Regions from separate parts of the Halobacillus sp. Marseille-Q1614 genome, predicted to be linked through region 2. Evidence: riboswitches for the same ligand, from Rfam matches in the RefSeq annotation. Region 2 holds a riboswitch; each other region holds the start of a gene.
What was found. Region 2 has a riboswitch for S-adenosylmethionine ahead of HUS26_RS08310 (methionine biosynthesis PLP-dependent protein). Riboswitches for the same ligand answer to the same signal wherever they lie in the genome.

Region 1 (8,032 bases), 1.8 Mb from region 2:
GCTACCATTCAATTTAAATGGACGACCGATCATATGGCTGCCTTCTTTATCATTATCGGGCTTGTGTGCGGTATCATTGCCGGCATGAATTACAATAAAATTGCCCTGACGTTTCTTGATGGCTGTCAAAAGCTTGTCTATGGTGCACTGATTATCGGTGTTGCCCGTGCCATTTTAATCGTTATGGAAAATGCACAGATTTTAGATACAGCAGTTAATGCCCTGGCAGTTCCGCTGGAAAGCTTAAGCCCTGTCATGGCAGCACTGGGAATGTTTGTGGCGAACGGACTGATGAACTTTCTTGTTCCTTCAGGGAGCGGCCAGGCGATGATTGCGATGCCGATTTTAGCCCCGCTGGCTGATATGGTTGGAGTTACCCGCCAGGTGGCTGTTCAGGCTTATCAGTTCGGAGATGGATTTACGAACAGTATTTTCCCGACTTCAGGCCCTTTAATGGCGAGTCTGGCCGTTGCCGGTGTTCCATGGATCAAATGGGCGAAATGGATGCTTCCGCTTCTGTTTATTTGGATAGCGATTGCGGTTGTCATGCTGAGCATTGCGGTTCTCATTAATTGGGGACCTGTATAAGATTCTTCGAAAGCTAAAAAGCTCAGAGGTTAAAGCTCTGAGCTTTTTTCTAATTTACGAACCTAATACTGTCATTCCTCACCATCAACCACCACACCTTTCCTCCATACACGGCCCCTTTATGTTATTTGAATTTCTTAAAATATCGCCAAGGTCTTTTTATTTTTGAGCTTTTTCGACATAATAAGAGTAACTATTCATTCTGGGAGGTCAGTTGTATGAAACAGCCGGTCATTACAGTAATAGGAAGCCTTAACATGGATCTCCTGACGACGATTTCGAGGCTTCCTGATCAAGGCGAAACCAATTTCGGAGAATCTTTTTACATGAAGCCTGGCGGGAAAGGGGCCAATCAGGCTGTAGCAGCCGCACGTCTTGGCGCAAAGGTTTCTCTAATTGGAAAAGTCGGAAACGATTCAATAGGGGTAGAACTGATCCAGCATATGAAGCGTGAGAACGTTGATACGGGGCATATCGGAATTTCAAAAACAAAGGCAACGGGTGTCGCGAACATATTAATTAATGAAAGCGACAACCGCATTATGGTCGTATCCGGAGCGAACCAGGAAGTAACGCCAGATTATGCAGAGTCCTGTAAAGAAACGCTTCTGGCAAGTGATGTCGTCCTCAGCCAGCTGGAGGTTCCAGTGGAAACCGTTGAATGGGCAGCGGATTTTTGCCATAAAAACGAGATACCGTTTGTTTTGAACCCTGCTCCTGCTGTTCCTCTGTCCGCTTCCGTCTGGGAAAAGTGCAGTTACATTACCCCAAACGAGCTGGAAGCTGCGCTGTTATTTCAAGAGCCGTCGTTTAGCGATCAGCTGATTACAACATTAGGTCCGCTTGGGGCTAAATATAAGACACTGTTTATTCCGGGATATCCGGCTGAAGTAGTGGATACAACAGGCGCGGGCGATACGTTTAACGGGGCACTGGCTTTTTCGTTAGGTGTACGACTCTCGGTGGAGCAGGCGATCGCTTTTGCGAATGCGGCGGCTTCCTTTACAGTAGAGAAACTGGGGGCCCAGGCAGGCATGCCGACATATGAAAAAGTCGAGGAGCGCATGGGACTTAACGCCTAAACGTCTCATTTTCCTTTTATTTACCAAAAAAAATTGATACGATATCAACTACAATTTAATTTCTTATCAAGAGAGGTCGAGGGTATGGCCCGCAGACACCTCAGCAACCTGTGTTTTCTTAACGCAAGGTGCTAATTCCACCAAGCTGTCCAGGCTTGGAAGATAAGAAGAGCCACATGTTACATAAAGCCGTCTCTTCTTATTATAGAAGAGATTTTTTTATGGAAAATTATAAAGAGGAGAGGATACAAGTGATAAAAACAAATCAGGCTCCATTTAAAGCAGATCATGTCGGAAGCCTCCTTCGCCCGCAGCGGATTAAGGAAGCAAGACTGCAAAAGGAAAAAGGGAAAATTTCTGCCATAGAATTACGTAATATAGAAGATGAAGAAATTACTAAGCTTGTGGAAAAGCAGAAGAAAGCCGGACTTCGGTCCATCACAGACGGCGACTTGCGCCGGTCCTGGTGGCACTTTGACTTCCTCGAAGGATTGAAAGGAGTAGAAGGATTTAAACCAGAAGAAGGAATTCAGTTTAAAGGGGTGCAGACAAAAGCCCACTCTGTCCGAGTCTTGGATAAAGTAGACTTTGACCAGCATCCGATGCTTGATGATTATAAATTTCTTCATTCCATTGTCGGACCTGATCACGTGGCGAAGTTTACAATTCCAAGCCCAAACATGCTGTTCTTTAGAGGGGATATCAATCCTGAGATTTATCCGGATGAAGCCTCCCTGTTAAAAGATCTCACGCAGGCTTACCAAAAAGCGATTCAGGCTTTTTACGATGAAGGATGCCGCTATTTACAGCTGGACGATACCTCCTGGGCTGTCTTTTTCTCCGAAGAAGGCCGGCAGAAAATTAAAGAGCGCGGCCATGAGCCTGAACAGCTTCGCCGGCTTTTCATTCAGGCAATTAATCATTCCATCGCCGGCCGACCGGACGATATGGTCATCACGATGCATATTTGCCGCGGTAATTTCCGCTCGACTTATACCGCATCCGGAGGCTATGACACGATTGCAGAAACTCTGTTTAACGAACTTAATGTCGATGGGCTTTTCTTAGAGTACGATACAGAACGTTCAGGCGGGTTACAGCCTCTAAGACAGCTTAAGCGCAAAGATTTGAAAATCGTGCTCGGGTTTATTACTTCTAAGTTTCCTGAGCTCGAAGATAAGGAGAAAATAAAAGCAAGCTTGGAGGAAGCGGCTAAGCTGGTTCCAAAAGAGCAGCTATGTTTAAGTCCTCAATGTGGATTTGCATCTACAGAAGAAGGGAATATTATAACGGAAGAGGAGCAGTGGGCGAAGCTCCGTCACGTCGTTGAAATTGCCGAAGAAGTTTGGAATTAATTCGCTCAGGCAGCGGCAGCTTAGATAAAGTTGGATAGGAGTGAATGAGATGGATCCGTTTTTAAAGCGGGTGGAGCCTTACTTCAGTACAAATGACGAAACGGTTTTAAAAATCATCATGCGTGCTTTAAGCGACCATCCAGGGATTCCTGACCGTTTGACAGCCGAGAGCTTAAAAAGAAGCAGGCTGGAAGGTCAGTACCCTTATATATCTTCGTTAAATGGCGTCATTCTTGAAGAAGGTGCCATAGAAGAACTCATAAAGTGCCTACAAGATTTGCATCGAAAACATCTTTATCAGCCTCTGTTAGAAAAAATGGATGTGATGAGCCTCATTCAGCATAAAGAAGCCCTGCGTTTCTTTATAACAGAAGAGGCATGGAGCCATTACGAGAGAATTGCAAACTGTTCAGCGAAAGATGAACTTTACTCCATTTATTCAGAATTGATTCAAATGCTTGATAAGCGCTTTGACCAGAAAACGTTTCAGCTGGCTAAAACGACGGTCGATTATATAGTGAAAAAGGGGTGGCTCGACGGCGAGGAAGCAGTGGGCGAGTTAGAAGAATCCCTCAAAGCGGCATCTGATGGATTCCGTGCTATTCTAAATGCTTATATCCTCCGTCATTTCCCTGAAGACCGGTATGTGTATCCGCTGGTTAAGGCTTTAAAGGCGGGCGGAGCCCTTTTAAGTGAAGCCGCTGCAGAAACGCTTTGTGCCTATCAAACGAATGCAATCGTAGATGAAATCTATCCTCTTTGTAAGTCAGAGGATGAAATGCTGCCGCTGAGCATCCTGATAAAAACAAAAACTGAAGAAGCATTAGAAGCCCTTCGGCAGTTGTATTCGGAAACAAAAGATCTGGAGTATAGGGAAGCCATTGTTGAAGGAATGTGCCTCCATTTTTCCGAAGACTGCCTTCATGAAATCGAGGATTTTATAGAGCGGGGCCAGTTTACCGGATTAACCGATATGGATGATGTGACCTATGTTTATTATAAAGTCGTTGGCTTAGACAGCCTCAGCCTGCTGCTTTGGGAGGATCATGAAGAGCAGGAAAGCTCATAAAAGAGAAGGACGATTTAGAAATGTTCTAAATCGTCCTTTGAGTATGTTATGAAAAATTAATAATTGCTCATTTTTTCTTTTAAAACAGAAGCTGTGTGCAAGGCCGCTTTATCGTTATGAATCTCTCCCGGCTTATTGGCTTCCCCTAATATGTATCCATTTAATGTGGTACCGAAAAATTGCAGAATATATTCAAACTGCTGAATGAGCGGAAGCCCCTTTACAGAAGGCTGATCGCCGCCGACTGCAATAACGTAAACGTACTTGGATTTCATCCGGTCTTTAAAGTCTTTATATTTCTCTTCTCTGATCGACTGCGAAAAACGGTCAATAAAGGTTTTCATGATACACGTCATGCTGTACCAGTAAATCGGTGTCGCAAAAATAAGCACCTCATGCTCCAGGATCTGATCAAAAATCCCACTGAAATCATCTGAGACGTCCTGGAAGCCTTCCTTCGAATGACGTGCATCCTGAATCGGCTGGATCTGTGAATCTCTTAAATAAATATGAGTGGTCTCATTCTCAGGGACAGATAATTTAGCAAGAGCCTCGGTGTTCCCATTTTGCCTGGTCGATCCATGAATAACCAAAATGTTCATAGTACTCCCTCCTTTGACTAGATATTAATACCATATACTAAGTTTTAATAAATGGGTACCAGGTGCCAGGAGAAAAAGAAAAAAGTTTTTGAAACTGGGACTGGAAAAATGAGAAAAATATTCTTTCCTCTTCTGCCATGAAACCATAGGATGTTTTCAAGCGTATTATAAGAAAACTTATGACGGAGGAAATAAAAATGAGCGATCAATCCGTGCTCCGCGTCAATCAGTGCACCGTCAATATCCGGGAGCAGCCATTTCTTACTGACATCACATTTGAAGTTCCAAAAGGAATAATCACGGCCCTTGTCGGCCATAACGGGGCAGGGAAATCTACATTAATGAAAACAATTATTGGCAGTCTTGAACGCACCGAGGGAAGTATCCAGATCGCTGGCATCGACCAGGATGAAAACTATTCAGACTATAAATATCAGTTCAGCTATATCCCGGAAGAACCCCTTCTTCTGTCTGAACTGACGGTGTTTCAGCACTTTCAGCTTTATCAAAAGAGCTATGATATCCCGGACGAAGTTTTCATTCCCCGTGCCAATAAATACGCAGAAGCTTTTGAGCTCATGGACAAACTCGATGAATACCCAGAGTCTTTATCAAAAGGAATGAGGCAGAAGGCGCAGACGATTTGTGCGCTGCTTCCTGATGCACCGCTCCTTTTAATTGACGAACCCTTCATTGGCTTGGATATTTACGCAGGCGCCTATCTCATTGAAGTCCTTCAGGAAAGAAAAGCAGCAGGAACGAGTATATTGCTGACGACGCACCAGCTGGAAAAGGTGCGTGATCTTGCCGATGAATTTGTCATGCTGAATAGCGGGGCCGTCTCTCAAGCAGGCGCCATTGAGCAATTTGAAACGCTCGATCGGAGGGAATCCCGATGAACCTTTCGACATGGGAGGTGTACAGGTGGGTACGCGGCCAGCGTTTTAAAAAAAAGTTCAAGTTATATAAACAGGCGTTTCTCGTCACTTTGGATTGGACAATTTTAATCTATATGTTGATCTTCAGTGCTGCTTTCCTTTTCATGCTGGCTGACTGGCTGAAACAGTTCATGCCGCTTGTGGAAAGCTGGCAGATGAATGTTGAGCAATGGCTCTGGATTCTGCCTTCTGCTTTATTGGTGAAAGCCGTTTTACAATCATTTCTTCACTCAGGCTTAGCTTTTACAACGTCTGAATTAAAGCTCAGCATGCTCCCTCATACGAGAAAGGACCTGCTCTGGCAGATGGCTTTAGAACGAGGGGGGTGGCAGCTGCTCGGTATGTTTGGGCTGGCTTTTACCGTCGCTGTTCTCACGCCCTTTACTTTTCCATTTGCGTTCCGCCTGGCCGCCATTTACTGTCTCTTTTTCACATTGACGATCGTGATCCAGTGGAAATTGTATTCAGTATCTAAGTGGAAGAAGCTTATGTGGATGATCTTTGTCATTGCTTCGGTTGCTGGAATTCGCGGATTGACCGGATATTTCGAGTGGAATCAATCTTTTGCCGGCTTGAGTTTAGGCCTGATTCTCTTAGGAGTAAATGTCTGCCTGCTTCCGTATCTTCTCCATCAAGTGGACTGGGGGCGTGTGGTTGAGGTGAATGATGCGCGCGTATGGAATATTCGTTTGGTCAGTCAGATGACAAAGGTGGAAATTAAGCCGCCGAAAAGATACGGGATTGTGCAGACTTATTTTAGAAGAAAGCGGGCCAGGCAAAGGTTTAACCAGGTTTCTCAGCTTTATCACCGGTTGTGGCGTCATTATTTTCTTCAGAACTTCGGTTACGTGTGGAAAACGATGGGCGTGTGTATCCTCGTCTTAGGAATTCTTCCATATCAGGCTTCGTGGATCATATATATCGCCGCCCCCATTGCCTTATTTGTTTACGTCGAGGTTGCTGCCAGCTTATACATTGACCAGTTTAATGCCCAGCCTTTATTAGCGGTTATTCCCATTGAAGAAGAAGGCTGGCAGGAAAGCTTCTTTCACTGGGGTGCCTGGGGACTTGTGCCTTTGATCGTTGTCTTTTTTATAACGGCGTGGATCACTGGGGGTAGCACGCTGTTTCTGGTCATCCAGACAGGATGTGCAGCCGCCTGGGGATTGATTGACTTTAAGCAGCAGTTGAAGGAGAGAACCCGGGTTTTTCTTAGAAAAAGAGTAAATCAGCAAGACTGGCTGCGCCTGACGGGTTATGTATTTCTAGGCCTTGGCCTCTATTTTCCTCCAGCGCTGCTGGGATTATTTTTGCCGATGTGGATGAATCGAAAAATAAATCTCATGTTTCTTCGCCCCAAGGTTTAGATTTAGGTTTTATTAATCGATAGAGTCGATGTTATACAGAAAAAACAAGGGAACCTGCGAAACTCCTGCGGAAAAACTAGCCGGCCCCCATATTCTATGGAGCCGTTTGAAAGCGAGGAAGGTTTCCTTTTTTTCGTAGAAAGAAATAAATATTTCTAAAATAATTCCTCTAAACACTGACATAATCTGCTAACAACCGACACAAAAATTTGATCACGATGGAATATTATATGGTTGAAAAATAAAAGATTGTAAAATTAGTAATTAGGGTAAGAGATATTATGTTACGATAAAAATCGGGAAAAAAGTTCTATTTTTAATATTTTTGTAGGAAATTTAACAATTTACAGGGGGACAACCTATGAGTGAATTAATATATCTGATGATCTTTGCGGTGTTGGTCGTTGTGTTAGGGTTGCGGGAGAGACAGTCACTGGACCGCCGGTTAAAAAGGATTCCCACCCGGATTCTAGTTAATGGTATCCGTGGGAAATCAACGGTTACCAGACTCGTAATGGGGATTTTAAAAGAAAACGGCGATAGAGTAGTAGGTAAGACCACCGGAACCTCTGCACGTATGTTTTATTGGGATCAGGAAGAAGAGGAACCAATTGTCAGAAGCCTTCAAGGTCCGAACATCAGTGAGCAGATGCATATGGTCAAAAAGGTTGTAAAGAAAAGAGCGGACGCCTTCGTCAGTGAATGTATGGCGGTTAATCCAACTTACCAGGAGGTGTTTCAGAAAAGGCTCGTGAAATCAAACATTACAATTATCACCAATGTGATTGAAGACCACCTCGATGTCATGGGTCCTACATTAGACGACATCGCACGAGCGTTTAGTTCTACCATTCCGTATAATGGATATGTCGTTATACCAGAAACACCTTACCAGTCATATTTTGAAAAGATTGCTGAAAGTCGGGGCAGTCAAGTGGTTGTCGCTGATGAAAGTCTGATAGATGAAGATTATTTGAAAAAGTTTCCGTTTATGATCTTCCCGCAGAATGCAGCCTTAGCTTTAGCTGTAG
Region 2 (8,032 bases):
GGCCAGCTGAGCACCAATCGCTGCAGGGAACCCAAATCCCATTGTTCCTAAACCGCCGGATGTTACCCATTTGTTCGGCTGGTGGAAGCTGTAATACTGAGCGGCCCACATCTGATGCTGTCCGACATCTGTCGTTACGATTGATTTACCGCTTGTATAAGCGTGGACTTTTTTCATGAGCCACTGTGGGGAGATCTGATCTTCTTGATCGTCATGCCACAGCGGATATTCCACTTTATTTTGGTTTGTTTTTTCCAGCCATTCCTGATGGTCTAAAGCACTGATGCTTCGATTGTTTAACGCCTCTAAGGCTGCTTTGGCATCTGATACGATCGGAATAGCTGTCGGTACGTTCTTTCCAATTTCAGCAGGATCGATATCAACATGGGCGATTTTCGCGTTTGGCGCAAAATGCTTTAAGTTGCCTGTTAGACGGTCATCAAACCGGGCTCCGATATTGATGAGAAGGTCACATTCATACAGCGCCATATTGGCTGCATAAGTCCCGTGCATGCCTCCCATTCCAAGAGACAGCTCATCACTTCCGGGGAAACTTCCCAGTCCGAGCAAAGTTGTTACAACCGGAACTTGATAATTTTTAGCGAACTGCCGCATGTCTTCTGAACCTTTAGAATGAATGACGCCTGCTCCGGATAATATGACCGGTTTTTTTGCCTGCAGCAAGGCTTCATGCAATTTATTGATCTGTAAGGGATTAGGTTTAATCGTCGGCTGGTAGCCAGGGAGATGGAAATCGGATTCCACTTCCGCTTCATGAACAGTCGACGAAATATCTTTTGGAATATCTACAACTACAGGTCCGGGACGCCCGGTTGTTGCAATGTGAAAAGCTTCCTTGACTACACGAGGCAGCTCTTCAATTTGCTGTACCTGGTAATTGTGTTTCGTAATTGGTGTTGTGATCCCCATAACGTCTGATTCCTGAAAAGCGTCTGTTCCGATGACTCCTTTGGCGACTTGCCCTGTAAAAATAACGACAGGCAGCGAATCCATCATGGCATCAGCGATACCTGTAATTAAGTTTGTTGCACCCGGCCCAGAGGTTCCGATTACGACGCCCGGCTTGCCAGACACTCTTGCATATCCTTCTGCCGCGTGAATCGCTCCTTGCTCATGCCGTGGAAGGACATGATCAAATGATTCACCGGCACGGTAGATCGCGTCGTAAATCGGCAGGACTGCTCCTCCTGGATAACCAAATAAAGTATCAACACCCTGCTCTACCAAAGAATCCACTAACAGATCAGCACCCGTACGCGGCGTCGTCTTAACCTTCTGAGTTGCTTCAGCCTTCATTGTTTTAATCCCTCCTAAATTACATATAAAAAGACCTTCTCACCCTCATGCTTCCTACAAACTAGACACTTGTAGAAAGTACGAGGGGCGAAAAGGTCTTTGGTTATTTTCCACGGTACCACCCTCATTTACGTACAGCTTTCGTACGCCTCAGGGAGCCTCATTGATTCAAGCTCCATTTTGATAACAGGTGCTTTGATTAAAACACCTGATCCCACTTACTTGGTGATGCCGTTCAGTTGGGACACTCAAGGATGATGTCGGAAATAAGAAGCAATTCCGGGCTTCCAGCAACCCCGGCTCTCTGTAAATGCTTGAACTTATTCCTTTATTCCTGTCTTCGAGTTAACGTATTTAGTTTTCATAATTAGCTGACTTGCGCTTTTCCCTTAGATGGATACACTTGATAACCATCTGTTGTCGTTACTTTTCTGAATTCAGAAAGCAGGTGATTCGTTACTGCTCCCGGCTTCCCTTCTCCTACCTGACGCTGGTCAACTTCTACAACAGCAATGACTTCAGCTGCTGTTCCTGTTAAAAATACTTCATCTGCGACATAGACATCATGTCTTGTAAACGGCTCCTGCTTGACGTCATAACCGTGTTCCTGAGCCAAATCGATAATAGCGTTTCGGGTAATTCCTTCTAAAGCTCCTAAATAAACAGGAGGTGTATAAATCGTTCCATTTTTCACGATAAAAATGTTGTCTGCTGATCCTTCAGTTACATAGCCTTGATCATTTAACATAAGAGCTTCATCTACGCCTGCCTGGTTTGCTTCCAGTTTCACTAAGATATTATTTAAATAGTTTAATGATTTGACTTGCGGAGGCAGAACATCCGGCCGGTTTCTGCGGCTTGATACAGATGCTAAGCGTACTCCGCGTTCATATAACTCTTTAGGAAATAAAGCAAGTGCTTCAGCAATGACAACCACACGCGGACTTGAACAGCTGGCAGGATCTAACCCGAGATTTCCAGTACCTCGTGAAACAACGACACGAATATAAGCCGTTTCCAGCTGGTTTTTGCGGACTGTTTCAGCAATAATCTGCTCCAATTCCTCCTTTTCATATGGAATATGAAGCATGATTGACTTGGCTGAGTCATAGAGGCGTTTTAAGTGTTCATCGAGCTTAAAGATGTTGCCTTCATAAACGCGAATGCCTTCAAACACCCCGTCACCATATAAGAAACCATGGTCATAGACGCTGACGACAGCCTCATTTTTATCCACGAATTCTCCGCTTAAATAAATCCACTGGTTGCTCATTTAAAGCACTCCTTTCTCTTTAAATTTTGGTTTTCGATAAAATATTAAGGTTTGGGTGACCTTGTGCAGGCATGCACTCCTGCACATTGGTCAAAAAGGTCTATCTTCCACATGAATCAACTTTCGCAGCCATTAGTTTGGAGAAGCGTTTTAGTTGATTGAGGACTACTTTAACGCCATTTTCAGAAAAGGTCAACAGGTTTTTCGTAAATTTTCTGACTAATTTGATTATTAAGTTAATTTGGTAAGCGTTTTCATTCATGAGGCTATTGGGATCAGACGTGTTTTCTAATTTTTGTTTTTTTCTTTTTTATCTGAAAACTGAACGGGAAATGTTCTCAAAAACGCAATAAATCGCCTCTTTAGAGCCGATTTTCATCACACTGTCGAATGGGCTTATTATGTATTTTTTTGTACAAAAACCCTGTTGAAAATTCAACAGGGTTTGACTTAATCTCTATTTTAATTTTTAGCTATGTTGATATTCTATTAAAAACCTTCTCTTATCGAGACTTTTCTTTTTGCGAACACTACTTTTGCTAGAAGAAAGGGAAAGGTATTCCCGCCCACGGGGTCTGCCTAAAAACTAAAGCTTAGGAGTAAAGCTCAATTTTTTACTTGAGAACATATTTAGCGAGCATTCTCTGCACTTCCTCAATCGGACTGTCTTTCTTAAAGAGCTTCTGGATCGGTGCCGATTGCCCGGACAGCCAAATTTTCAATTCAGATTCAAGGTCAAAGCTGCCGGCAGTTTCCGTGCTGAAGTGAGTAATACTATTATAAGGAATCGAGTGGTATTCTACTTTCTTCCCAGTCATCCCTTGCTTATCTACTAAAATAAGTCGTTTGTTTGTAAAAATAAAAGAGTCTCTTAACACTTTATATCCGCTTTCTACCTTTTCCTCTTCAATAAGAACTCCTTCAAGTTCTTTGCCAAGTTTCTCTTCATCTACTTTACTGGCGTTACCCATTAGTCCATCGAGCAGTCCCATCGCTGTTCCTCCTTTTATACTCATTTACACTTTTTTCTGATATGAATCGGAGAACTGCTGTCTTTCATGCTCTCCTCTTTTTATATTAATATAAGACTTTTCATATTGAGACCAGCTAACAGCATCCCTGTTGAACAGATCTTTATCTTTTTACCCACCGTATTCTTTACCCAAACGTTGGCCATCTGCTTTTTATTTTTCATTTTACTATTAATCGGGGGAATGCGTCCGCTTTCCAGAACAGTTCCGCATCCCCCCCTTCTTACTTTCATAACTTTAGCCTGCTTCCGGCAGTTATATCAATATAAATAGGCTAGATCCCTCGATAAGGAAAATTCGTTATGCCTTTTACTGTAGTTTTTATTTTAAATACACCGCCTGCATAGGGATATTGGCTCAATTGTTCTTCATTCATGTCTTTTCTCGCTGTTGTAACATACAATTCATCTATGTTCTTACCGCCAAACGTACAGGAAGTCACATTCACAGCAGGCACCGAGATGAAATTAAGCTGCTCCCCTGTCTCTGGGTTCCAGCGCGAGACTCCACCGCCTGAATAATGGGCAATCCAAAGCATACCTTCAGTATCGATCGTCATGCCATCTGGAAAACCAACATCGTCCGGGAATGTAATCACAGGTATCGGGCTTGAAATTTCACCTGTTTTTAAGCAGTAATCATATTTCACAACTTTACCTGTTGGTGTATCAATAAAATACATGATCTTATGATCAGGTGACCAGGTGATCCCATTTGAGATCCCAACATTGTCTATTTTTTTTCTGAGCTCGCCATTTACGTCAAGGCAGTACAAAGCGCCGGAAGTTTTGTTTTCTTCCGCATCCATTGTTCCAGCCCAAAATCGTCCATAGGGATCACATTTCCCGTCATTAAAACGATTTCCCGGCAGGTTTGATTCCGGGTCTTCGATCAGATGTAATGATTTTGAGTTCCAGTTCAGCTCATATAAGCCCGTCATTAAGGCGACAATCAGTCCGCCATTTTGCTTTAAAGCAGCCGCCCCCACATAGCTTTCAAGGGTAATTTCTTCCCGCTCTTTTGTTACTGTATCAAGACGATGGATTTTCTTTTCTAATATATCTACCCAGTAGAAATGCTGGTTCTCAGGGTCCCAGCACGGTCCTTCACCAAGAGTTGATTGACTGTTTACGACTAGTTCGGCATTCATAATATAAAAACTCCTTTTTATCTATCTCGTTAACTACCTTCTATTTTTTCAGGAGGAAACCCTTTTTAATAAAAAAATTTTAAATATTGCAATTAAACCCTTGTAATATGTTCCGCAATCCTGTAAATTAGGTTGCAAGCAATTTTATCCAAATTAATTAAATAATTCTCTTATCAAGAGAGGCAGAGGGACTGGCCCGACGAAGCCTCAGCAACCACTGATTCGATTCAGTACGGTGCTAACTCCAGCAAGTTGTTGAACAACTTGGAAGATAAGAAGGTGTATCCAACAGACGAAAGTCTTCTTCTTATCTACTAAGGAGAAGACTTTTTTTATTGACTTTGACTGAAAAAAGGAGAATCGCAATGTGCGCTAGACAAACTGAAACGAAATTAGTCCATACAGGAAATAACAATAATGATCCATCCGGGGCGATCAATGCTCCCGTTCATTTATCAACCGCTTATGAACATCCTGGCATCGGCGAATCCACAGGATATGACTATACAAGAACTGGAAATCCAACGAGAAGCCTTTTAGAGAATTCGATTGCCGATTTGGAACACGGTCACGCAGGGTTTGCCTTCAGTTCAGGGATGGCTGCTATTCAAGGAGCTTTATCCCTTTTTAAATCAGGAGATGAAATCGTCGTCTCTGAGGACTTATACGGGGGAAGCTACCGGTTATTTGAATATTTATCAAGACAGTACGGGTTAAAATTTCACTACTGTGACAGTCAGAAGCTAAATGATATTGAACACTACATAACGGACCGGACAAAGGCCCTTTATGTAGAAACGCCGACCAACCCTCTGATGCACTTAGCAGACATAAAAGAAATCTCAGGGATCGCAAAGAAATATGGATGCCTGCTGATCGTAGATAATACGCTTTACACGCCATATCTTCAGCAGCCATTATCAGAAGGAGCGGACATCGTGATTCACAGTGCCACAAAATACTTAGGCGGCCATAATGACGTTCTCGCCGGTTTAGTCGTTGGAAAAGATCCTGATATCTGTGAACAGCTTGGATTTTACCAAAACACTTCAGGAGGTGTTCTTTCTCCCTTTGATTCGTGGCTGCTTATGCGAGGGATGAAGACATTAGCGTTAAGAATGAGGCAGCATGAATTGAATGCCAAGGAGGTTGTGGAGTATCTACACAATCATCCGGAAGTCACTCACGTGTTCTATCCAGGAAAAGGCGGGATGCTCTCCTTTCGTTTAAGTGCCGAACATTGTATCGATCCGTTTCTTAGAAGCTTATCTGTCATAACATTTGCCGAAAGCTTAGGAGGAGTAGAAAGCTTCATTACGTATCCCGCAACACAAACACACGCCGACATCCCAGAAGAAAAACGGCATTCCTACGGTGTATGTAACCGGCTGCTGCGCTTTTCAGTCGGTATTGAGCACCCGGAAGATTTAAAAGCAGACCTAGAGCAGGCCCTGTCACACCTACAAAAGGAGGAAGTATATTATGACTAAGCCACATACGTTCCAAACGAGGTTATTGCATAACGACCATAAATTTGATCCGGCAACTGGTGCGGTGAGCGTGCCCATTCAGCAGGCATCGACTTTTCACCAGGCTGACTTCGACAACCCAGGCCAGTATGACTACAGCCGATCCGGAAACCCGACGCGTGAGGCTTTAGAAGATACAATTGCCCAACTGGAAGGCGGAGAAAGAGGATTTGCTTTCGCTTCTGGAATGGCGGCAATCTCTACGGCGTTTATGCTTTTATCAAAAGGTGACCATGTTGTCATCTCTGAAGATGTGTATGGCGGCACCTTCCGCATGATCCATGACGTACTTACCCGCTTTGGCATTGACCATACCTTTGTAGATATGACCGATCTGCATGCTGTAGCTACGGCGATACAGCCTAATACACAAGTGCTTTATATTGAAACACCTTCTAATCCGCTCTTAAATATTACCGATATTCAGGCGGTTACAAAGCTTGCTAAAGCCAACGGCTGTCTAACATTTGTTGATAACACATTTATGACACCGGCCCTGCAGCGTCCGCTTGAACTCGGTGCCGATCTTGTGCTTCATAGTGCTACTAAATTTATTGCCGGACATAGTGACGTTGTCGCAGGATTAGCGGTTACAGATAAGAAGGAAATTGCAGACCAGCTCTCCTTTTTACAAAATGCGTTCGGATCAATTCTTGGAGCCCACGACTGCTGGCTCGTCCTAAGAGGGTTAAAAACACTCGACTGCCGGCTCAAGCAGTCATCGGAATCCGCCGATAAAATTGCGAACTTTTTATCCGCACACCCGTTTGTTGAAGAAGTCTATTACCCGGGCTTCCGCACTCATCCCGGCGCATCGATTCATTCTTATCAGGCGAGCGGTGCCGGTGCCGTGCTTTCCTTTAAGTTAAAAAATGCCGAAGAAGTAAAAGCGTTCAGCCAGAATGTCGAGCTCCCGGTATTTGCCGTCAGCCTGGGTGCCGTCGAATCAATCCTGTCCTACCCTGCGACGATGTCTCATGCTTCTATGCCTAAAGAAGAAAGAGAGAAGCGAGGGATTACTGACGGACTGCTGAGACTATCTGTTGGATTAGAGAGCCCCGAAGACTTGATCCGTGATTTTGAGAAGGCCCTAAACAGCTTGCGCGTCCCCCTTCAAAAGGTTGGATTATAAGCATTTTGGCGGTGTTGTTGATATTTACGTTAAAAAAATAAGCAGCTTCCAAATTAGGAAATTGCTTTCAGCTTGTAGAGAAACCTCGTGCTTTTTAAACGACCGACTTCCTTTCAAAGGATAATATGCAGCGGAGGGCTCCGTGAAACGGATCGCTTTCCATGGGCGTACGGTGAGCTTCCTTAAGGCTTCGCCTTTTAAGGATCTCACTCTGTACGTTCCTCCCATAGGAGATTCCCGTTTCCCTTCGCCCCTATCTTCATAAGTTTTTCTTTCTCGTTCTATTAGCTCTCTTCCCGGGGGCTACACTCTTAAGGATACAAAGTACCTAATGAAAGGTTAGCTGATTCCTCTTCTCGAATGAGGAAGATTCCATTCACCTTTTTCCTTGTAATGGGAAGGGAACAAGCGAGACTCCTACGGGATGTGCAAGACTGGCAAGACCCCACAGGGCTTAAAAGCCCGAGGAGGCTTGCCGGCTTCCCCGTGGAAAGCGAGGGGGTTCCCGACCCATTCGTCCCCTTTTATGGCCAATGGAATCCTGCCTGCCACGCTAGGCTTTAACAGGAAACTCCATGAGAAAAACTGTTGAGACTTTCT
Region 3 (8,032 bases), 680 kb from region 2:
TCGTGATGATGCCTATTAATATCCCACGTGCGAAATAAGGCTGGTCGCTTTTTTCAATAATCGTCAGGGCGACCGGAATTGTAAATACGATCGTCGGCCCCATCATAGTTCCAAGAAACGCCCAGGAAAAGACAGCCCCCTGCTTTGTTTCCGCTAACGACTCAGCTAATGGATATGCCCCCATATCAATGGCTAAGATCATAGACGCAAACATGGCCGGATCAGCCCCGATCCGGTTATACAATGGAACGACCCAGGGAGCAAGCTGCTCAGAAATAACAGGAGCCAGTGAAATAATCCCCACCATTGCCAACGCCAAAGGCCCCATCATCATAAAAGCTTCATGGAACTTATCACCAAGTCCAAAACGATTATGTAAAAAGGCATAGTCCACCGCACCCGCTGCCATGAAGATGGTAATGATAATTAATATCGCGTCATTCAGCCACATGCCTTCTCCCCCTTTTTTCTTCTCTGTTGTTTCTTTTTATTGTAAATTAAGAGTAACAGAAAAGGAGGAATAATCTGTGCTTCGATTAGAAAACTTTACAGAAAAAGATGAACAGCAGTTGATAGCCTGGATCTCTGACCCAAGACTCCTTGTGCAATGGGCGGGCTCGTCTTTTACCTTCCCTCTAACGTCCGAACAGCTTGAGATTTATAGACAAAAAGCTAACTGTCAAATTTATAAAGCGGTGGAAGGCGGACTTACAGTAGGCCACGCAGCTTTAAAAAATATTGATCACATAAACCGCTCCGCACGTGTCGGCCATATTTTTATAAGTAGTGAAGAACGAGGTAAAGGGTTGGGATTAAAAATGTTGGAAGCTCTGCTTGAGGTTTCCTTTAATGAACTGCAATTACATAAAGTCAGCCTTGGCGTATTTGATTTTAACGAGCCGGCCGTACATACATATAAAAAAGCCGGCTTTCAAATCGACGGCTGCCTGCTCGATCACAAACTGGTGGATCATGAATTCTGGAATTTATGGGAGATGAGCATCCTGGAAAGTGAATGGAATGTAAACGATTCGTGAACACCCACTTTTTTATATATTATTTGGTATTTTTTTGCTACGATTAGGTTTCAGAGATTTTATGAAAGGAAAGGTGAATATGAAGAAAAAGCGGCTGATAGCCATAGGAATTGCAGCAGGGTTATTACTTATCGGCGTTCTTACTCAAAGCATTGGATTTTTAATGTCTGATACATTTAATGAATCCCGAAACATGTTTACTGAGGATGAAGGTCCCAAAGAGAAAGTAGTAGAGAATGGATCAAATTCAAACCGAATTGCCCACCTTACCGTAGATGGAACGATTATCTCAGGCGAGGGGTCCAACCCATTTTCAGGCGAAGGATATAACCACGAGCAGTTCATGAAACAGCTCGAAGCTATTAAAAATGACAGTACCGTAAAAGGAGTTCTGCTCTACGTTAACTCTCCAGGCGGAGGGGTATTTGAAAGCGCAGAAATCCACGACAAGCTTCAGGAAATTAAAGAACAGGATAAGAAATTGTATGTTTCAATGGGCGGCATGGCCGCATCAGGAGGATATTACATATCAGCACCCGCTGATCAAATTTTTGCATCTGAAGAAACTTTCACAGGATCACTAGGTGTCATTATGCAAAGCATTAACTATCAAGAGCTTGCTAATGAATACGGTGTAAAATTCAATACGATTAAGAGCGGCCAATTCAAGGACATCATGAGCCCTACAAAAGAGATGACAGAAGAAGACCGCGAAATCCTTCAAACCCTAGTCGATGAGTCTTACCAAGGGTTCGTCAACGTAATCAGCGAAGGACGGGGAATGTCCGAAGATAAAGTGAGAGAACTGGCAGATGGCCGTATTTATTCAGGACAGCAAGCTGCGGACAACGGCCTGATTGATCAGATCGGGTTTGAAGAAGATGCGTTGAATTCCTTAAAAGAAGAAATCGGCGGTAACCCAGAAATTTTCGAATACACCAACACTGACAGCTTCCTTGGGATTCCGCTTAGTGTGGAAAGTTTTTTACCAAACAATGAAATTAAATGGATAAATGAGATGATCGATAACCGCCAAGGACCACGCATGATGTATATGTACTCAGAGTAAAGGAGGAGATTAAATGGATACCGTAGAGCCGAACCGCAGCCACTTAAACGAGACCGTTACGGAAAACTTAACAGAATTTCACCGCGTCATCTACGCTGGATTCGCTCCTCGCTTCTTTGCTTACATTATTGATTTAATAGTGATTTGGAGTCTGAATTCTATCATCACAAGACCGCTGTTAAGATTAACTAACCTCTCAGATGCAAAACTATGGATAGAATTGTTTAGTGCATCGAATATCGTTCAATCCCTTGTGTTCTTTCTGTATTTTGCATTAATGACCTGGTTCTTCCGGGCCACACTCGGAAAAATGATTCTCGGCTTGTCCGTAGAATCGCTTCAAGGAGATTCATTATCAAAAGGACAAGTGATTTTTAGAGAAGTCATCGGAAGATATATCAGCATGGCGGTCATTGGACTGCCTTACCTTGTCGTCATTTTCACGAAGAAACACCAAGGTATTCACGATATGTTTGCCGATACAGCAGTAATTAAAGAAAAAATGAAAAAGTTAAACCGTGATTTAAAAACTTCATTAAGCTAGACGGATGCAGCTCCTCTTCTTTTAAGAGGAGCTTTTTTTAGCGCGCGCGGCGATTTTAGAATTTCCGGGTGCTTTCACCGGTTTTTCAATTTCTTTTCAACGTTCATAACTGCTTCTACAACGCTCTCCCTCCTCAGCCGTACCACAACCACAGAACAAAGGCTTAAAGCGCCTGGTAGACACGAAACGCATAAGCAAAACGGCCGGAGGAAGGTGGCCTTCCCTTTTAGCAGGGCGGATTGCTTATGACCCGAGTGTCTGGGGGATGGAGCTGGATGTCGCTCTTCTAAACATATCCACAGCTTGGAATTTTTTAATTTCCTAGACAACATAAAAAAGCACCTTTTCCATTTAGAAAAGGTGCTTGCCAAATCGTCAGCTGATTCCACAAGCGAATGAGCTGTGCTTTTGTGAATATTTCTGATGATATTCTTCAGCTTCATAGAAAGTTTCAACCGGAGTAACTTCCGTAACAATCGGTCGCTTAAAAACGCCTTTATTCGTCCACTGTTGAATTTTTTCTTCGGCTATAGCTTTCTCCGCTTCATTCTGATAAAAGATAGCGGAACGATATTGGTGGCCAACATCTCCACCCTGGCGATCTTTTGTTGTAGGATCGTGTGATTCGAAAAATATATTAACCAGGCCTCCGTAAGTGATCACTTGTGGATCATACTCAATTCGGATGGATTCTGCATGCCCGGTAGTTCCTGTTTTTACTTGCTCATAAGTTGGGTGGGGTACATGCCCGCCTGTATATCCAACTCTTGTTTTCGTAATTCCTTCAAAGCGTTCGAAAAATGCTTCAACTCCCCAAAAACATCCTGCTGCAAAAATAGCTGTTGCCATCATCATCTTCCCTTTCTCTAAACGCAACTTCTACCTAAGAGAGCTTGACGGTTTATACAATCAAAAACCCCTTTTCTTATCCGAGATAAAGAAAAGGGGTCGTCATTTCCGTACGATCCTCTCATCTTCTAGAATGGATCAACCATTCTACAGGAATTGGCACCGTTCTCGTCAATCTAATGATTGATTCGATGGTTGCCGGGCATCAAAGGGCCAGTCCCTCCGCCTCTCTGGATAAGAAGTTTCCGTTATTTTTTTAGTTATTCTATATAATACAATTTTTTTTAGTCGAAGTAAAGGCGAAAGCACTATTTTTTAAAAATCAGCTGCTTCCAGACGTATACACCTCTTCAAATGGCTGGACAATGACAAAACCTTCTCCGTTAAATTCCATTTGAATAGATTCACCACTTCCCCGCCCTACAAAAGTTTTCAAGCTGATGTCTGTGCGAAATTCCGGCTTTAAGTGACCGGACCAGGCTACCGTAGCATTAGGGTCTGTAATCACAGGAGATCCGGGCTTAACGAGCAAAGTTAAAGGTTCATAATGTGAAGTGACCGCCACCCTTCCTCTGCCTTCTAAGGTAACATTGAACAGTCCACCTGCCATCATTCCTGCTACTTTTTTCATTAATTTGATATCCCATTGAATACCTGGTTCAAATGCTAATAAGTCGTTGCCGTTTACCGTTATCGCTTCATTATCAAGGTTAAAGATCGTAATCTTTTTTCCCTGATCGGCTAAGTAAAGTCTTCCCTGGCCTGTGGCTTTCATAAGTGAACTGCCTTCACCTGATAAAGCTTTTTTAAACATGCGGCCGACTCCATGTTCTAAGATCCCTTCTCTTTCGAACTTAATGTTTCCATTGTAAGAGATCATGGAACCTGATTTGGCCCATACTTGATCAGAGAGATTTACTTCTAATATACGCGGTGTTTCTAATTCAAAGAACTCATTTTCACTTTCATCCTGCTTTGTCTGCCGAATAAATTCATCAATTGAATAATTGCTCATAATTAACAACTCCCTTCTCCGTCATATATGTATATACGAGACAAGGCGTGCAGTTGTTTCAAATAATGGTTTTATTATCCGAGAAAAACGGCTCCATATAGAAGCGACCCGGCGATTACAAAGGCCGGATGTACCTTTACCTTTTCAAGCAGTACAAAGCTTAATACAATCAGTAGTATAGTATGCAGGGTGCCTGTCGATACATATGATGTCTGAAAAAATTGGTAGGCCATGACACCTAACAGGACGGCGATTGCAGGCCGGATCAGGGAAGTCATCAACTTCACCCGAGGTGATCCCTTATACTTATTGAGCAGGCTTAGTAATGCGATCATTAAAATTAACGAAGGAGCTACGGTAGCAAATACTCCGACAGAAGCTCCGAGAATGCCGGCTTGCTGATAGCCTATATACCCAGCCATTTTAGTCGCAATCGGGCCTGGCAATGCGTTGGCCATAGCAAGCATTTCACTGAATTCATTCACCGTCAGCCACTTAAATCGGCCGACTACCTCATTTTCAACCAGCGGAATGGAAGCCGGCCCGCCGCCGTAACCTACGATGCCGGGTATGAAAAATGCGATAAAGATATGCCAATATATCATAGAGTTGACTCCTTGCTTTGTTCCTTAGTGACGTCATTTTTTGTTTTCTTCATAGGTTTTAAAAGGGCGAACAACAATAAGGCTGCAATTATGATGCCGGGATGTATGCCTATTCCTTCAATTAAAATCAGTGACCCTGATCCTAATAGAATGGTCAGCAGGTAACCAAGACTGCCCTGTGATTTTTTCAAAAAGTCATAGGTTAACACTGCAAGCATTACTCCTACGACTGGGACGACAGCCTGGGTCATGCCATTTACCCAGGCGAGATCGCGAAAATTATTTAAAAAGGTCAGCAAGATGATTATAAGGACGATCGTTGGCAGAATAGTGGCTAAAACAGCGTTAATCATGCCCAGCAGCCCTGAAACCCGATACCCGATATAGCCGGCCATTTTAGTCGCAATCGGCCCAGGAAGCGAATTGCCGAGAGCTAATATGTCAGCAAATTCGTCATCCGACATCCACTTATATTTTTTTACTACTTCATTATGAACGAGAGGTATGGAGGAAGGCCCCCCTCCATATCCGAAAATCCCTACTCTAAAAAAAGCAAGGAAGAGATTCAATTGCTGCACAGCTTCCCGCTCCTCTCTAAAAAATTAATAGGCAGAAATCGTACCGTCCGTTCTTGATTCCGTGCCTCCGTACAAGGTTCCATTCGTATCCCGCCAGATGATCTGGCCTCTTCCAAAAGCCCCGGTCTCCAGCTGCACCTGAACATCGTGTCCCTTGCGTCGAAGCTCTGCTGCAATGTGTGTAGGAAAATCAGGCTCTACCCAAACCGTCTTATCTTTCATCCATTGCCATCTCGGGGAATCTAAAGCTGCCTGCGGATTTAAATGAAAATCCACAGTATTCATAATCACCTGCATATGTCCCTGAGGCTGCATAAATCCGCCCATCACTCCAAATGGTCCAACCGCAGTTCCTTCTATAGTTAAAAAGCCTGGAATGATCGTATGATACGAGCGCTTATTTCCTTGCAGCGAATTCGCGTGACCTTCTTCCATCGTAAAGTTATGGCCTCTATTTTGCAGAGAGATGCCGGTTTCAGGGACAACAACCCCTGACCCAAAGCCCATATAATTACTTTGGATAAAAGAAACCATATTTCCTTCATCATCAGCTGCCGCCAGATAAACCGTGCCGCCTTTAGGAGGGGTACCCGGCTCTGGAGTAAGAGCTTCCTCATGAATTAACTTTCTTCTTTCTTCAGCATAAATGTCATTTAACAGCTGTTCCGCAGTTACATCCATGTAATTGGGATCCGCAACGTATTTTTGACCGTCGGCGTAGGCCAGCTTCATTGCTTCGATCTGCTTATGATAGGTGTCCGTGTCTTCTTTACTATTAACCTTAAATCCTTTCATTATATTTAACGCAGAAAGTGCTACGATCCCATGGCCATTGGGGGGGATTTCCCATACATCATAGCCGCGGTAATTAATAGAAATCGGGTCTACCCATTCCGGCTTATAATTCTCTAAATCCTCTTTGCGGATAAAACCATTATATTTCTTCGAGAACTCATCAATTTTATCGGCAATTTCCCCGCTGTAAAATGCTTCGGCATTCGTCTCAGCTATTTTTCTTAACGTATCTGCATGCCCGGGAGACTTCCACACTTCACCGATTTCTGGAGCTTTTCCTTCAGGAGCAAAAGTATCAAACCATGCCTGAAATTCCTCTCCCTCCAAGTTTTCTTTGAACTTCTTATATCCAGCTTCCCAAAACTTCCCAAGAACTGGAGATACAGGGAATCCTTCTTCAGCATATTCAATAGCTGGTGCAAGTACTTCTGTTAAAGGAAGCTTCCCGAATCGGCTGGAAAGCTCGGCCCAGGCTCCTGGAGCACCCGGTACTGTCACAGGGATCAATCCGTAAGCTGGAATCTCTTCATGCCCTCTTTCCTTAACAGCTTCTATTGAAATGGATGCAGGAGATGAACCGCTGGCATTTAAGCCATAAAGCTGTTCCTTCACCCACACAAGTGCGAAGGCGTCGCTTCCTATTCCATTGGAAGTCGGCTCCACCACAGTCAGCGTGGCAGCAGTTGCAATCGCTGCATCAATCGCATTCCCGCCTTTTTTTAAAATATCCAGACCAGCCTGAGAGGCAAGCGGCTGGGAGGTAGCAACCATGCCTTTATTGGCAACAGCCGTTGTTCTCTTCGCGTAATAAGGCTGGTTTAAGTAATCAATTGAATTCATATGTATAAGCTCCTTTTTAATGATTTTAGACAAAAACACCTTCACCACCATCCTGATTTCAACAAAATATCACAGGTGGGGTGAAGGTGCTCATTCCTGACTGTTATACCTCGTGACAAGCAACAAAATGGCCAGGTTCAACTTCTCTCCACTGAGGTTTTTCCACCTTACAGCGTTCATGTGCTAATGGACACCTGGTATGAAACGGACATCCTGAAGGATAATTTGCCGGGTTTGGCAAATCCCCTTCAAGCTTCACTCTGTTTCGCTTTCTCCCAGGTACCGGTCTTGGAATAGCCGATAATAATGCTTTTGTATAAGGGTGTAAAGGATTGTTGTATAAATCTTCTGATGCAGCAAGTTCAGCCGTAGCACCTAAGTACATCACTACCACTCTATCACATACATGGCGTACAACGCCGAGGTCATGTGAGATAAATACGTAAGTTAACTGATAAGATTCTTGCAGACTCTTCAACAACTTAATAATTTGCGCCTGCACAGAAACGTCTAAGGCAGACACAGCCTCATCACAGACTATTAAAGAAGGATTTAAAGATAAAGCCCGGGCTATCCCGATCCGCTGTCTTTGTCCCCCGCTGAATTCATGAGGGTATCGATCCACATGTTCTTCCTTTAAACCTACTTCAACTAATAGAGATTTGACCCGTTCTTCTCTTTCCTTTTTACTAAGTCTGGT

Region 1: linked by a shared signal. The riboswitch ahead of HUS26_RS17215 (5-methyltetrahydropteroyltriglutamate--homocysteine S-methyltransferase) and the one ahead of HUS26_RS08310 (methionine biosynthesis PLP-dependent protein) in region 2 are both predicted to bind S-adenosylmethionine.
Region 3: linked by a shared signal. The riboswitch ahead of msrA (peptide-methionine (S)-S-oxide reductase MsrA) and the one ahead of HUS26_RS08310 (methionine biosynthesis PLP-dependent protein) in region 2 are both predicted to bind S-adenosylmethionine.

The regions. Positions count from the first base shown of each region.
Region 1 is NZ_CADDWH010000001.1:3,419,353-3,427,384, forward strand. It holds gene HUS26_RS17205 (YfcC family protein) at 1-588, shown strand, start outside; gene HUS26_RS17210 (ribokinase) at 807-1,670, shown strand; SAM riboswitch class I at 1,731-1,839, shown strand; gene HUS26_RS17215 (5-methyltetrahydropteroyltriglutamate--homocysteine S-methyltransferase) at 1,892-3,025, shown strand; gene HUS26_RS17220 (HEAT repeat domain-containing protein) at 3,075-4,094, shown strand; gene HUS26_RS17225 (flavodoxin family protein) at 4,151-4,696, opposite strand; partial or broken gene HUS26_RS17230 (ATP-binding cassette domain-containing protein) at 4,987-5,595, shown strand; gene HUS26_RS17235 (hypothetical protein) at 5,592-7,001, shown strand; gene pgsB (poly-gamma-glutamate synthase PgsB) at 7,375-8,032, shown strand, end outside.
Region 2 is NZ_CADDWH010000001.1:1,649,097-1,657,128, forward strand. It holds gene ilvB (biosynthetic-type acetolactate synthase large subunit) at 1-1,317, opposite strand, end outside; gene ilvE (branched-chain-amino-acid transaminase) at 1,685-2,590, opposite strand; gene HUS26_RS08295 (PH domain-containing protein) at 3,205-3,582, opposite strand; gene HUS26_RS08300 (hypothetical protein) at 3,663-3,854, opposite strand; gene HUS26_RS08305 (SMP-30/gluconolactonase/LRE family protein) at 3,896-4,771, opposite strand; SAM riboswitch class I at 4,939-5,049, shown strand; gene HUS26_RS08310 (methionine biosynthesis PLP-dependent protein) at 5,137-6,261, shown strand; gene metC (cystathionine beta-lyase) at 6,254-7,432, shown strand.
Region 3 is NZ_CADDWH010000001.1:2,329,824-2,337,855, forward strand. It holds gene eutH (ethanolamine utilization protein EutH) at 1-451, opposite strand, end outside; gene HUS26_RS11810 (GNAT family N-acetyltransferase) at 528-1,037, shown strand; gene sppA (signal peptide peptidase SppA) at 1,117-2,106, shown strand; gene HUS26_RS11820 (RDD family protein) at 2,120-2,650, shown strand; gene msrA (peptide-methionine (S)-S-oxide reductase MsrA) at 3,026-3,499, opposite strand; SAM riboswitch class I at 3,618-3,740, opposite strand; gene HUS26_RS11830 (AIM24 family protein) at 3,822-4,514, opposite strand; gene HUS26_RS11835 (chromate transporter) at 4,589-5,119, opposite strand; gene HUS26_RS11840 (chromate transporter) at 5,116-5,697, opposite strand; gene HUS26_RS11845 (gamma-glutamyltransferase family protein) at 5,722-7,332, opposite strand; gene HUS26_RS11850 (ABC transporter ATP-binding protein) at 7,436-8,032, opposite strand, start outside.